Regions from separate parts of the Vibrio alfacsensis genome, predicted to be linked through region 1. Evidence: predicted binding sites of a transcription regulator. Region 1 holds the regulator's gene; each other region holds the start of a gene.

Evidence for each region. Region 1 encodes CRP, which controls carbon source genes, mostly activating them, when cyclic AMP is high. Its sites were predicted from a motif close to TGTGANNNNNNTCACA; they were not measured.
Region 2: the regulator CRP is predicted to act here: its motif matches at 2,614-2,629, upstream of malT (HTH-type transcriptional regulator MalT).
Region 3: the regulator CRP is predicted to act here: its motif matches at 3,140-3,155, upstream of recB (exodeoxyribonuclease V subunit beta).

The regions. Positions count from the first base shown of each region.
Region 1 is NZ_AP024165.1:2,855,376-2,860,727, forward strand. Features, by position in the region: gene VA249_RS13155 (hydrolase) at 1-852, shown strand, start outside; gene VA249_RS13160 (YheU family protein) at 901-1,113, shown strand; gene VA249_RS13165 (phosphoribulokinase) at 1,241-2,110, shown strand; gene crp (cAMP-activated global transcriptional regulator CRP) at 2,350-2,982, shown strand; gene VA249_RS13175 (DUF1338 domain-containing protein) at 3,084-3,878, opposite strand; gene astD (succinylglutamate-semialdehyde dehydrogenase) at 4,140-5,352, opposite strand, start outside.
Region 2 is NZ_AP024166.1:1,352,026-1,357,377, reverse strand. Features, by position in the region: gene malT (HTH-type transcriptional regulator MalT) at 1-2,421, opposite strand, end outside; gene VA249_RS20610 (glycogen/starch/alpha-glucan phosphorylase) at 2,988-5,352, shown strand, end outside.
Region 3 is NZ_AP024165.1:2,385,288-2,390,639, reverse strand. Features, by position in the region: gene recC (exodeoxyribonuclease V subunit gamma) at 1-2,962, shown strand, start outside; gene recB (exodeoxyribonuclease V subunit beta) at 3,300-5,352, shown strand, end outside.

The DNA of each region.
Region 1 (5,352 bases):
CGCATGGATATGAGCCAAAACAAGCCTATCTTCGTTTTGTTCCATGGCTTAGAGGGATGTTTTTATAGCCCCTATGCAAATGGGCTGATGAATGCATTTTCTCGGTCAGGATGGCTGTCTGTCATGATGCACTTTCGTGGCTGTAGTGGAAAACCGAATAAAAAAGCACGAGCTTACCATTCAGGCGAAGTCACGGATGCTCGCTTCTTCCTAGAATATCTAAATAAACAGTTTCCAAACAACCCAAAAGTTGCGGTTGGCATTTCTCTTGGTGGCAACATGCTGGCAAACTACTTGGCACAATACAAAGACGACCCAATTTTAAGTGCCGCGACCATCGTATCTGCACCGTTAGATTTGGCTGCATGTGCCAATCGTATTGAGCAAGGCTTTTCTAAAGTTTACAAACGTTACTTGCTTTCCTCACTCAAACGTAATGCGCTACAAAAGCATGATTTGATCCAAGGTGAGCTTGCCCTTTCTTACAGCTCGATCAAACGAGTCACTCGCTTATATGAATTTGATGATCTCATCACGGCGCCTCTGCATGGGTTTAAGGATGCTCAAGATTATTATGAACAGTGCTCTGGCCTCAGTAAGCTGCAACAAATCACTTTACCGACACTGATCATTCACGCAAAAGATGATCCCTTTATGACCGACGATGTCATTCCAAAGTTTGTACTGCCTGACAATATTGATTATCGCCTGTATGAGCATGGTGGGCATGTGGGTTTTCTAACTGGGACCGCCTTAAAACCTAAGTTTTGGTTAGAAGAGGCCTTGCCGGCCTATTATGAAAGCATCTCTTCCGAGTACCTTTCTGCTGTATCCGCATCACGAACCTTGTAAACTAACTGAGGCAAATAGCCCTAACCGTCATAAAAGTTTGAGGTATTTATGATCATTCCATGGCAAGACATCGCGCCAGATACACTAGAAAACCTGATCCGTGAATTCGTTCTCCGTGAGGGGACAGACTATGGTGCGGTAGAAATTTCGTTACAAGACAAAATCGAACAAGTGAAGCTGCAACTAGAGAAAGGCGAAGCAGTCATCGTCTTTTCAGAGCTTCATGAAACGGTTGATATACAGCTAAAAGCAAAGTTTTAGACCTCTCACATTTTTGCTGAATCCCTCTCGATGACAACGGCTTGTTACATGCTATAGTGGGATTTCGACCGTGCAGCATATTCGTATGCTGCACATTACAGGTAAGTATTTTTCGACAAGGTTTGTCATGTCAGCGAAACATCCAATCATTGCGGTTACTGGTTCGTCCGGTGCCGGCACTACAACTACATCCGAAGCTTTCCGTAAGATGTTCAATATGATGAACATCAAACCTGCATGGGTGGAGGGTGATAGCTTTCACCGTTTTACTCGTCCAGAAATGGATGTCGAAATCCGCAAAGCTCGAGAGCAAGGCAAGCACATCAGCTACTTTGGTCCTCAAGCCAATGACTTTCCCGGCCTAGAATCATTTTTCCGCCAATTTGGTGCAGAGGGCACGGGCAGCGTACGCCGATACCTGCACACCTTTGATGAGGCGGTGCCTTACAATCAAATGCCTGGCACTTTCACACCGTGGCAAGACTTACCCGAAAACAGTGACGTCTTGTTCTATGAGGGGTTGCATGGCGGCGTGGTGGATGGCGAAGTAGACGTTGCTCAACATGTCGATTTTTTGATTGGCATGGTCCCTATCGTAAACTTGGAATGGATTCAAAAATTCGTCCGTGACACCCGTGATCGCGGACACTCACGTGAGGCTGTAATGGACTCCATTGTGCGTTCTATGGACGACTACTTAAACTACATTACCCCACAATTTTCTCGCACTCACATCAACTTCCAGCGCGTACCGACGGTGGACACATCCAACCCGCTAAACGCAAAAGGGATCCCAAGCCTAGATGAAAGTTTCGTTGTGATTCGCCTGCGCGGAATTAAGAATGTCGACTTCCCGTACCTATTGGCGATGATTGATGGCTCATTTATGTCACGCCATAACACCATTGTGGTGCCTGGTGGTAAAATGAGCTTTGCTATGGAGCTCATTGTTAGGCCAATACTGCAACAACTCATCGAAACGGGAAAAATCGGGTAGAAACGTCCGTATTAAGGTGTTTACTTTTCATACCGTGATCATGTGCACAGTTTTGCTTACAAAATCTCCGCCATGGCACGATTAAAATCAAGAAATCGTTTTAGAAAAAGGATACTATTTCTAACCGAAACATAAGAGAGCTTGCAGCATAGAAAAAGTGCTCTTATTCTAGTAGGCCAATTCAGGCTGAGCTAAAATATGGATAGCGCAAGCGTACCCTGCAGAGGAAGTGAGATATTATGGTTCTAGGTAAACCTCAAACCGACCCAACATTAGAATGGTTTCTTTCACACTGTCACATTCATAAGTACCCATCAAAAAGCACGCTAATTCACGCGGGCGAAAAAGCAGAAACTTTGTACTACATCGTTAAAGGTTCTGTTGCGGTTCTTATCAAGGACGAAGAAGGTAAGGAGATGATCCTTTCTTACCTAAACCAAGGTGACTTCATTGGTGAGCTTGGCCTATTCGAAGAAGACCAAGAGCGTACAGCTTGGGTTCGTGCTAAATCTCCTTGTGAAGTGGCAGAAATTTCTTTCAAGAAGTTCCGTCAACTTATCCAAGTAAACCCAGATATCCTTATGCGCCTTTCTGCGCAGATGGCTCGTCGTCTTCAAGTTACTAGCCAAAAAGTAGGTGACCTAGCGTTCCTAGACGTAACTGGTCGTATCGCTCAGACTCTTCTGAACCTAGCTAAACAACCAGATGCGATGACTCACCCAGACGGCATGCAAATCAAGATCACTCGTCAAGAAATCGGTCAAATTGTTGGCTGTTCTCGTGAAACCGTTGGTCGTATCTTGAAAATGCTAGAAGAACAAAACCTAATCTCTGCACACGGTAAAACTATCGTTGTATACGGGACTCGTTAATTTCTTAATCAGTTAGTTTATTCATTAACTAACTTCTCATCGAAATAACGTTCAAATTATAAAGCCACCCTCGGGTGGCTTTTTCTTTACTTGGATTCGTGTTATTTACTGTCCGTGCTCTCAAAGATTTTGTCTGCTGATGCCGCAACAAACCCCGAGTACAGTTCGCCGCTTTCCATCGGGTAACGTTTCGCAAATTCATAGAAACCACCAGGGATGACTTGTGCCCCATCCATGAATGTGACCGGGACTTTATCTGCCATGGTAGAAGACTGCTCTAAAAGTACTTCTGGAGTGCCTTTTACTTCACCACCATTTTCGTTAATGATAAAGCCTGCTTCTCGCAAATAGTCATTCACCTGCTTCACTTCTTCATACTGATTAAGCTGATTGACACTCACTGTAAAGTGGTTAGCTCCGTAACCATGAGCCGCTAGCCAAGAAGCGTATTCACTCTCTTTCGCTAAAATTTGGAAGTCAGCATAGCTAAGGTCCCACAAACGTCCGCCGTACAAAAAGTCACTGCCGGTCAGTTTAGAAGCATCAACCTGCTCTACCAGTTTATGAACAATGCCTTGTAGCTCTGGTGAGCACTCATCCACTTTCAATTCACTGATGAAGACTTTTGGTTGTTTCGGATCTGGATGCTCAAAATGTTTTGCCACCAGCTTTTTGCTTTCAAATACGTAGTCACCACAGGCTTTGTAACCCACCGCTAGGAATGGCTTCGCCAACGTTTCAATGCCTAGAGGAGCGACATTAAACGTACGCAGCGCAATATGGTCATTAATAAGAGGTTCATCTTCTTGTAGAAGTTGATGCACTTTAGCAGCAGATGGGCAAAGACGTTGAATATAGTCTTTCCACAGCGATTCAAATAGCAGGTCGGGCGTCATAACAACTCCTTGTTACGAAATGTTCAGTTATAGGTAGAAGAAGTTGACCACTCGTTCACAGCCGAAAGGCTGTCCAGAATTAAGAACGAGTGGTCATCAACCTGTGACGGTATGTGTGGCATTAAGTGCCAGTCAGTCAACACGCTCTGGAAAGTCTTAAGCTCACCTTTGGCGTTTGCCAGCGCTTACCTGAATTCTAATGAGGTAAATAGCTCTGGCCGATAGAAGCAGTAATACTTTGTCACCGCTTCGTATACTTGATTACAAGCTAACACCCGGGCTCAATGTTGCAGGTAAGATCGTTTCTTGTCCCTCCATTGATGCCATTGGGTACGCACAGTAGTCCGCTGCATAATAAGCACTTGGACGTAGATTACCTGACGCACCAGGGCCGCCAAACGGAGCATCACCACTTGCTCCCGTTAATTGGCGATTACGGTTCACGATGCCAGCTCTGATATGATCAACGAAGTAGTCCCACTCTTGGTCGTCAGTTGAAACGAGACCTGCGGATAGACCAAATCGCGTATCGTTGGCTAACTCAACCGCTTTTTCTAACCCTTCGTAGCGTACAACTTGCAGCAGTGGGCCGAAGTACTCTTCATCTGGTAACTCCGCAATGTTCGTCACATCGATGATCCCCGGAGAAACAAACGCCGCTTCACCTGCTTTTGCTTCAATCAAGCTTTCGCCACCCAGTGCTTGTAAGTTCGCTTGTGCATCCAAAATTAACTTGGCTGCCGCAACCGAAATTTGTGGTCCCATGAATGGCGCAGGCTCTGCAAAAGGTTGGTCTACACGAATATTGCGTGTCGCTTCCACCAGCTTCGTGATCACGGCATCGCCTTTGTCACCAAACGGGATATACAGACGGCGTGCACAGGTACAGCGTTGGCCTGCACTAATGAATGCCGATTGAATGATGGTGTAAACTGTCGCATCTAGATCACCGTAGTTATCCGAGATAACCATCGGGTTGTTACCGCCCATTTCAAGCGCCAACATCTTATCTGGCTGACCCGCGAATTGACGATGCAAGACGTGCCCTGTGTTTGCGCTCCCGGTAAACAACACACCATCAATACCTTTAGCATCGGCAAGAGCAATACCCGTTTCTTTCGCGCCTTGGACTAGGTTAATCACACCTTTTGGTAGACCAACTTCTTCCCACAGTTTCATTGCGAGTTCACCTGTCCACGGGGTTTGTTCAGATGGCTTGAATACAACGGTGTTACCCGCAAGCAATGCAGGCACGATGTGACCATTTGGTAGGTGACCTGGAAAGTTATAAGGACCGAATACCGCCATCACACCTAGTGGGCGATGACGCAATACAATTTGGTTGCCCGCAGCTTCACGGGTCGCCTCTCCTGTTCGGTCATGGTAGGCGCGGATAGAAATGGCGATTTTTCCGGCCATTGCCGCCGCTTCAGTGCGAGTTTCCCAAATCGGCTTACCCGTTTCTTTAGCGATA
Region 2 (5,352 bases), on a different replicon from region 1:
CGATGAGATGTCTTTCATCAATTGCTGTGCACGGTGACGTTCAAGATCGCCGAGCTCATGACGCAGGCTGAGTTTTTCTAATAAGCTACCAATCGTTGCTCCATCAATTAAGAAGTTGCCGACCATTCCGGTTTGGTTCGTCATCACTAATGCTTCTTTTAGTAGCGCTTTGGCTTGCTCTTCATCTTTTTGACGGGCTGCAAATACCGCTTCTACGACAAGGTTTCGGTTGGTATCGGTAATCAAACTGGTTCGGTGCGCTTCACTTTTCAAGAATGTAAGTGCTTGACGAGCTTCATCGTACTGACCCAAGTTGATGTGAGCGCGCACAATATTGCGCCATTGCAATTGTTGAAAGTGGTTGCAAGCGGATTCGGGGCGAACAGCAGTGTCTAACCATTCTTGAATGGCTTCAGTATTTCCGCGTGCTTGCCAGAACAATATCAATGAAAGGGATGCGTTTGCTGTCCAATCGACGTGGTAAATGGACTGCTTCATCAAATGTTGGATATGTTCGATAAACTTACCCGCTTTGTCCAACTCTCCTCGACCAATTGCAATGCGTGCAAGCATTGAGTAACTGTGTAAATGCTTACTAGGAGAGTGGTTTTCAAGAATTTGTAACCCTTTGTATGCACATTCTTCCGCTTCATCCAAACGATTCCAGCACCAGAGCACTTGTGCACGAATACGCAGTAAGAACTCATGAAGAGGAACATGTTGTAATTGCTGATCTTCGATAAGGCGGAATGCAGAATCTTGCAGTTCGTATGCTGCTTGAACGTAACCTTGTGCAATCATGATTTCGCTTTGTTGCAGAATTGCCCACAGAGCTTGATGGTAAACTTGGTATTGACGAGCAAGTTTTTCTGTTTGCTGCATCATTGGCAGGGCGCGATCGAGTTTTCCGAGTACGTGGTTTACTTCTCCCACAACAGAGGTCGCGACAATGCGGCTACGATATACGGTGGGATCCAATTGGCTGAGTGCCAGTTCGGCCAATTCCAACGCGCGCTCTGGTTGGTTACTGTTGATAGCAACCTGAGCGAGTAGCGCATTCGCTTGACCTTGATAACCTGAATCGAGTTCAATATTACGTTTTTGATGCTCTTCTTCTGCCTCCGCTAGTAGCTCTCCAACTTGATTGTAGCGGTGTTGGCTTTGCGCCAACCATGCACGTAACATGGACAGCTTAGGGTGGCTGAATAACAGTTCTCTATCCAGTTGATTGATCGCTTCTTCGAGGGTGGTTAGCTCACCTTGGTTAAACATCTTCCAACCAAATTCGTTTAGAATTTCCACGATCAAATCGGTATCGCTCGACTTTTGCGCATGGTGAATAGCTTGGTGGGGTGATTTTTGTTTTAGCCAAGCGACCGCAGCATTGCGGTGTAAATCTTTTTCTTGTTGTGGAATGCGGGCTAAACGTTCGTGTGATAAGAACTCACCAAACAAATTGTGGAAGCGGAACCAGTTCTGCTCTCCCTCTAGAGGATAGATAAACAAACCATAACGGTTTAGCGACTCAATCATTCCTAGCGCATCTTCGCGTTGAGTCAAAGCGAATACGAGTTCGTCATTAAAGTGATCGAGAACAGACACTTGCATTAAAAAGTGGCGCGTTTCGTTGTCGAGTAAATCAAAGACTTCTTCGACCAAGTAATCCCATAAATGCGCGTGATTAAATTGAGAAACTGATTCGACGGTTTGCGCTAAGGTGCGATTTTGATGTTGTGCTTGAAGTGCTATCAACTGTAACGCAGACGGCCAACCCTCGACATAGGTGCGTAGATTGTTTGCCATGTCTTCATCGATACCATCGGCGATGCGCTGATTAAAAAAGCGCGTCGTTTCTTCTGTATCGAATGCCAACATTTCATTGCCGATTTCGATCATTAAATCACGGACACGCAAGTTTGCAGTGCCAAGTGGTGGCGCCGCACGACTTGTTACTACCACCGTTAGGTTATCGGGCATGTGCTTTAAGAAAAATCGCATGGACTCATGAATTTCGTCGTTGGTGACCAAATGGTAATCATCCAATACAACATAACACTCGTGTTGAAAGTCGGACATTTCAGCGAAAACTTCGCTAAATAATGATCGTAATGAAGAGAACTGACGCTTTTCAGCAAGCTTTTGCGCATTTGAGCAGTTGTAGTTTGTGGCTTTATTCAATGCTTGCAGTAGGTAGTTTACGAAGCGAAAACCGTCGTTATCACTGTCGTCAATGCTATACCAGCCCACATTGGGCTTATCTGATAACCACTGAGCTGCCATGGTGGTTTTTCCGTAACCAGCAGGCGAGCGGAATAGTACTAATTTGTAGTAAGGCGCTTGTTGTAGTAAGTCCAATACTCGCGGTCGTACGATTGCATTATGTAGGCGACCTGGACGAGTCAGTTTAGATGGAATCCACATTATTTATTCTGTCCTTAATTTTTTGAGCTAGCGAAACTTAAAAGAGACTCACAAGATTAAATTTGTTCTGTGTGAAAATTGTACAGCGTCTTGAGTCGCTTTGGATGTTACGACATCAGAATTGCCTCTGACTTTGATCCACTTCCTAATTCTCAAGAGTTGCTGAAAATGCCACCAACTACGCCCTGTATTTGTGATATTGGTCACTTTAACATCGCAAGTATTGATTTGATGTAGAATGAGTTGCACATCTATGACGAAAAATTTATGGATGTTAGAAATTGAAATGTGATCAATGAGACACTTTTTACACAAGATTAAAAAAGGAAAATAAAAAACGTCATGAACAAAATTTAGTCTTTCTCTGAGTTCACTGTGATCCGAATCACTAAGAAATGTGCTCAGAGGAGTCTTGTTGAGATTTGGATCACTAACTTTACAGGCTTTTCCCCTCTACGCCCTCCGTCCTCCTCCCACAAAGGATGAGAAATAGGAGGATGTTTATTCACAGTGGGAAATGCACGATGTATGGCAGATGAATTACTAAATGACGTGAGAATTTCTTAATGAAACCTACTCAACAAAAACAATTTGATAAGAAGTCGTTCCAAGAGAGTGTGAAGAAGCATCTATCGGTAACTTATGCACACACGATTGAAAATGCAGACAGCCGCGCATGGTACCTAGCAATGGGTCGCGCACTGGCAGAATTCACGACTTGTGACTTGCTTGCTACAGAAGAAGATCCTCGCATCAAGAATGCGAAAAGTGTTAACTACCTTTCTCTAGAATTCCTAATCGGTCGTTTGACGGGTAACAACCTAATCAGCATGGGTCTTTATGAAGAGATCACTGAAGCAATGGCTGAACTTGGCTACAACCTAACAGACCTTCTAGAAGAAGAGCGTGACCCATCATTGGGTAACGGTGGTCTAGGTCGTCTAGCGGCGTGTTTCATGGATTCATGTGCAGCGCAAGAATTCCCAACAGTCGGTTACGGCCTGCATTACGAATACGGTCTATTTAAGCAGTCTTTCAAAGATGGTCGCCAACAAGAAGCACCAGACGCGTGGCGCGGTGTTGAGGGTTACCCTTGGGAAATTGCTCGTCCAGAACTAGCACAAGAAATCGGTTTCTACGGTCACGTTGAAGTGGTCAACGAGAACGGTAAAGAAGTTCGTAAATGGGTTCCTGGCATGTCTGTAAAAGCAATGCCTTGGGATCTACCTATCGTCGGTTACGAATCAGATACGGTTTACCCTCTGCGTCTTTGGGAATGTCAGGCAATTGCACCATTCTCACTAGCGAGCTTTAACAATGGTGATTACTTCGAAGCGCAACACGCGTTGATCGATGCAGGTAACATCACGAAAGTGCTTTACCCGAACGATAACCACGAAAAAGGTAAAACACTGCGTCTAATGCAACAGTACTTCCACTCAGCAGCATCGGTACGCGATATCCTACGTCGCCACGAAGCGGCAGGCTACTCGCTAGCGGATCTACCGAAGCAAGAGACTATCCAGCTTAACGATACGCACCCAACAATTGCTATCCCTGAGCTAATGCGCATCCTAATGGATGAAAAAGGTCTGACTTGGGAAGCAGCATGGGAAATCAGCTCTCAGACATTTGCGTACACCAACCACACGCTACTTCCAGAAGCACTAGAGACATGGCCAGAGTCGCTAATCCAGCGTCTACTTCCACGTCACATGGAAATCATCTTTGAAATCAACCACCGCTTCCTACAAGATGTTCGTAAGATGTGGCCTGGTGACGGCGAGAAGCAAGCGAAGCTTTCTATCATCCAAGAAGGTTTCAACCGCATGGTTCGCATGGCAAACCTATGTGTAATCGGCTCTTACGCAGTAAACGGCGTAGCAGCACTTCACTCTGAATTGGTTAAGAAAGACCTATTCCCAGAGTTCCACGAAATGTACCCAACTCGTCTACACAACGTAACGAACGGTATCACGCCACGTCGTTGGTTGAAGTTCTGTAACCCAGGTCTTTCTCAGCTAATCACTGACAAGATCGGTTCTGAGTGGCCAGCAAAACTTGAGCAATTAGAGGGCATTGCTAAATACGCAACAGACGCGAAATTCCAAAAAGAATTCATGGCTGTTAAGAAAGAAAACAAACAGCGTCTTGCTGATTGGGTTCTAGATAACATGGGTATCGAGCTAGATACTAATGCTATCTTCGATGTTCAAATCAAGCGTCTGCACGAGTACAAGCGTCAGCACCTAGATCTGCTGCACATTCTGTCTCTATACCACCGCATCCTGAACGAACCTGGTTTCGAGTGTGAGCCACGCGTATGTTTCTTCGCAGCGAAAGCTGCGCCGGGTTACCACCTAGCGAAAGAAATTATGTTCGCAGTAAACAAGGTTGCAGAGAAGATCAACAACGATCCTCGCATCGGTAACAAACTGAAAGTGGTATTCATCCCTGACTACCGCGTGAGCATGGCTGAGATCATCATCCCAGCGGCAGACGTTTCACAGCAAATCTCGCTAGCGGGTAAAGAAGCATCGGGTACAGGTAACATGAAGATGGCGCTGAACGGTGCTCTTACTATCGGCACGATGGATGGTGCGAACGTTGAGATTCGTGAAGAAGTGGGCGACGAGAACATCTACATCTTCGGTCTTGATGTAGAGGGTGTGAAAGCGGTTAAAGCAGCTGGCTACAACCCTTACGACTACTACAACGCCGATCACCTACTGAAAGCGTCTCTAGACCTACTAACAGGTGACGAGTTTACGCCAGGTCAACCAGGTCTACTGCGCGCAACATTCGATAGCTTACTAGATGGCGGTGACCCATACCTATGTCTTGCTGACTTCGCATCTTATGTGAAAGCGCATGAAGAAATGGGCAAACAATACAAAGACCAAGCAGGCTGGGCTAAGAAAGCAATTCTTA
Region 3 (5,352 bases), 470 kb from region 1:
ACTGTACGATCATACTGTGACGTTAGGGCAATCACCTTATCATCGTGCCAATCTGTATGAACACTTTATTGATACGCTTGAGAGCTTTAACGGTAACTTCGACCATCTGCCGAAACGTCTTTTTGTGTTTGGCATTTCGTCATTGCCGCCACGCTACATGGATGCCCTAAAAGCCATTGGTGAACATATCGATGTGCATTTGATGTTTACTAACCCTTGTCGTTACTACTGGGGTGAAGTCCGTGACCGTAAATTCCTAGCGCGGTTAGCAGCAAAACATCGCCAGCACGTGGTGTGGCAAGAAGACCATTCTGAAGTACAAGGTGAGAGTGAGCAGCTAAAAGGGTCACTAGAAGAAAACGTGATTGATGAACTGCATACCGATGTGGTGGGCAATAGCTTATTGGCTTCGATGGGTAAGCTAGGGCGTGACAATATGTATTTGTTATCGCAACTAGAATCCCATGAGATTGAAGCTTTCGTTGATGTCGAGCGCGACAGTCTGCTCCATCAACTGCAAGCAGACATTCTTAACCTAGAAGAGCACCAAGACGACCAGCAAATCGACAGCAGTCAGCACAAACAAGTGGTGAGTTTGGGTGATAAATCGCTCAGCTTGCACTCTTGTCATAGCCCAATGCGAGAAGTGGAAGTGCTGCACGACCAGCTTTTGGCGATGTTCGATGCCGACCCAACACTGAAACCGCGCGACATTATTGTCATGGTGGCGGATATCAATGCCTACAGCCCTGCGATTCAAGCGGTATTCGGCAACGCCCCCGGTGAGCGATTTATTCCTTATTCGATCTCAGACCGAACGGCTGATCAAGAAAGCCCGATTTTGGCAGCGTTCATGCAATTAGTGAATTTACCTAATACGCGTTGCTTAGCATCTGAGCTATTAGAGCTGTTAGAAACGCCTGCTATTTTGAAGCGATTTGATCTCAGTGAAGATGACTTCTTACAAGCGAAACGTTGGGTGGAAGAGTCGGGTGTTCGCTGGGGATTAGATGCGAATACAGGCTGTGAATTTGAATTGCCAGAAACCCGCCAAAACACATGGCAATTTGGTATCCAGCGTATGTTATTAGGTTACGCAATGCCAGAATCTTCCGGTTTGTTTGAAGCGCAAGAGGGTAGTCTCTCGCCATACAACGAAGTGCAAGGTATGGGCGCAGAACTTGCCGGCAAGTTAGCCCATTTTATTCAACAAATTAGCCAGTATCGCAGCAAACTTTCCCATGTTCAGTCGATTGATGCATGGCGTGAAACCTTGGTGGCGATGTTGGATAGCTTCTTCTCTGTTGAGCTGGAGGGGGAAATGGCGCTCAAGTCCATTCGAGATACCTTAAGCCAACTGAAAGAACAGCTAACCGATGCGGCATTTGATGATGCCTTGTCGCCTTCTATTGTCAGTCAGTATCTACAAAACAAGCTGTCAGGAACACGGGTCAGCCAGCGTTTCCTTGCTGGACAAGTGAACTTCTGTACTCTGATGCCGATGCGCTCGATCCCATTTAGAACCGTGTGTCTGCTGGGTATGAACGATGGGGTCTACCCGCGCTCAATGCCACCAGAAAGTTTTGACTTAATGACAGGGCGCACGAAACCGGGCGACCGTTCACGCCGAGATGATGACCGTTACCTATTCTTAGAAGCCGTGCTGTCTGCGCAACAAAGTTTGTACATCAGTTACGTTGGGCGTTCTATTCAAGATAACACCGAGCGTGTGCCGTCCGTGTTGGTGTCTGAGTTGATGGAATATTGCCATCAGAACTATTGCCTAGATGGTGATCAAGACCAGCCAGTCGATGATTCAGGCGATAAGCTACTCAACGAGTTAGTGAATGTGCATGCAATGGTGCCATTCAGCCCAAGCGCATTCCAAGGTTCTCATTCAAGCTATGCCAAAGAGTGGATTCCAGCGGCGTTGACCCAAAGCAGTCAATGGCAAGGTCATGCACGCCGTGAGTTTAACCGCGCATTGGATAATTACTTGCTTGGTGCGACTTTCCCCATTGAGTTGGATTTGGTTGAATTGCAACGTTTCTGGCGCTTGCCAGTGCAGTATTTCTTTAACCGCCGTTTGAAAGTGATGTTCGAGCCACCATTGCCTGTGATGGAAGACGATGAGCCATTCGTTTTAGGCGGCTTAGAAAGCTACCAAATGCGTGATGAACTACTAGAAACCTTGCTCGAAACCGCCATTACCCAACCGTCCGCAAAAGCAGATGTACTCAAGCACTTTATGAGTGAGCAACGCGCACAGGGCAAATTACCGGTTGGCGCATTTGGTGATATCGAGTTTGAAACCAACCGCGTGCAAGCGGAAGAGCTGGTGGATAAGTTGGCGTTCTTATCCGGCGCACCGCAAGACGATTTAGAAATCGACCTTACCTTTGATGTGCTTGGTGAAGGAAAAAACATCCGTCTAACCGGTTGGCTAACTCAATGCTATCAGTCCGGTTTGATTCGCTACCGCAGCGGTAAAATTCGTGCGCAGGATTACCTTGCTGCATGGATTGATCATCTTGCTATGTCTGCCTCTGGTCACGCTAGAAAGACCCACGTTATCGGTTATGACCGCAAGGAAGGCGCGGTGCATTTAGTTTACCCAGCAATGGCAGATGCGGTACAAGCAAAACAACTTCTTGCTGAATTAGTACGTTTGTTTTTTGAAGGCATGACCAAACCATTGCCATACTTCCCGAAAACAGCACTGGCGTGTGTTGAGGCGGGCTTTAGTCGTGGCCACTGGGTTGATGACGAAGAGAAATCGCTGAAGAAAATGGCGGATGCATTCAATGATGGCTACATGAGTCCAGGCGAAGGAAATAACGTGTATATTTCGCGTATTTGGCCAGCTTGGAATGATGAGCTAGCGGCAGAAGTTCGCATGCTGACCGCATTGGTTCTTCAAGGCGCAAGATTGGCGGCGATGGATGCCGATGATGAAAAGTAAGTTGGATTATTTAGATAAAGAAAAGAGTAGGGTGGCCGCCAGAAAATCATTATTTTTTGTAGGGCGTTCGCTGTACGGCCACAAGGTCAGAGGGACCATGATTCTTTTGAGTGTAGCGGCCTGTAAGGCTTGGCTTATCTCGTGAGGCGCATACTAACGGTACTCCCAAATGATAACCGTGAGTGAGATCGCACAAAGGTCTAAACATTCCAACCTATTAGATAGATTAATAGAATTTTTAACGATAGATCACATTATAGGATGTGTTGATCTTTAGAAGCGATTTGCCTTTGAATATCAGCACGTTCTTGTTGAATACTTGGAGAGATTCAGCGTTATGGCGCAAATGTCAGTTCCAACTCCACTGCAAACCATGACTTTTCCATTGCATGGTGCAAGGCTAATTGAAGCATCGGCGGGTACGGGTAAAACCTTTACTATTGCGGGTTTGTACCTGCGACTCCTGTTAGGGCATGGCAGTGCCGACACAAAACATCGCGTGCCGTTGACCGTGGATCAAATTCTGGTGGTGACCTTTACCGAAGCCGCAACGGCGGAGCTGCGTGATCGTATTCGTGCTCGTATTCACGATGCGAGGATCGCATTCGCTCGCGGTCAAAGCTCAGATCCCGTTATCCAGCCTTTGCTCGAAGAAATCGAGGATCATAAACAAGCTGCTGAGATCCTATTGCAAGCCGAACGCCAAATGGATGAAGCAGCGGTCTACACCATTCACGGTTTCTGCCAACGCATGCTGACGCAAAACGCCTTTGAATCCGGTAGCCGTTTCAACAATGAGTTTGTGACGGACGAAAGCCATCTTAAAGCGCAAGTGGTTGCCGATTACTGGCGTCGCAACTTCTACCCTCTGCCATTTGCTTTGGCTGGAGAAGTGCGTCAACTCTGGGGCTCGCCATCGGATCTGCTGTATGAGATCAGCAACTACCTCACGGGTGCGCCTTTGACTCTTTCTGTTCCGGCAATGCAAGGCAGCCTTGCCGACTTGCATGAGCAAAATTTAAAGCAGATTGATGGATTGAAAGCCCAATGGCGTGATAGCCAAGATGATTTCCTCGCGCTGATTTCAGACTCTGATATCAACAAACGCAGCTACACCAAAAAGTCTCTACCGACGTGGTTAGAAGCCGTCAATGCATGGGCAGCGACAGAAACTACGGGGTATGACTATCCAGATAAGCTGGAGAAGTTCGCACAAAATGTGTTACTTGAGAAAACCCCAAAAGGCACCGCGCCGCAGCACCCTGTGTTTGAGGCGATTGAAGCTTTCCTAGCAAACCCAATCAGTTTAAAAGCGCCGCTATTAGCTCATGCGATTGAGCATTGTCGCGTGATGCTGGCAAAAGCAAAAAATCAGAAGCAATGGTTGTCATTTGATGACTTGCTGACTCAGCTTTCTGCCTCGATTGATACCGATGAAACTGCATTGCTGACAGAGCGTATACGCACGCTTTATCCGGTAGCGATGATCGACGAGTTCCAAGATACCGACCCACTGCAATACAGTATTTTCAGCCGCATTTATTTGGATAATCCTGAGTGCGGTTTGTTTATGATCGGCGACCCGAAACAGGCTATTTACGGTTTCCGTGGTGCGGATATCTTTACCTACATCAAGGCGCGTAACCAAGTTAGTGCTCACTACACGCTTGGCACTAACTGGCGCTCAAGTGCCGATATGGTATTGGCAGTGAACCAGATTTTTGCTCTACCAGATAGCCCGTTTATTTATGACTCCGACATTCCATTCCATTCCGTGGATTACAGCCCAAGTGCTGACAAACGCGTTTGGACCATGGGTGGTCAAAAGCAACCTGCACTGACTTATTGGTTGCAAGAAGCGGAGGATAAACCTCTGCCAAAAGGTGAATACCTTACCGCTATGGCAGAAGCGACAGCAAGCCAAATTCAAACTATTTTGACCGCAGCGCAACAAGGTCAAGCGTGTCTGGTCAATGGCGAGAAGCAGAAGTCAGTCAAAGCGGGCGACATTGCGGTGCTGGTACGAACGGGTAGCGAAGGTCGCATGGTCAAACAGGCGTTAGCCGACCAAGGCATTGCCAGCGTGTACCTTTCTAACCGTGATAGCGTGTTTACTAGCTCTGTCGCGCAAGACTTACAGCGTTTGCTGCAAGCGGTATTAACGCCAGAAAACGATAGAGCATTGCGTGCCAGCCTAGCATCAGAATTGTTCGCTCTGGATGCTGCTAGTTTAGACGCGCTTAATAACGACGAAACCGTATGGGAAAACGCGGTTAACGAGTTCAAAGAATACCGAAAGCTTTGGGTGCAACGTGGTGTATTACCTATGCTGCGAGCGGTGATCAGTAAACGCCATATTGCGGAGCGTCTGCTAGAAGAAGGGGCGAGCT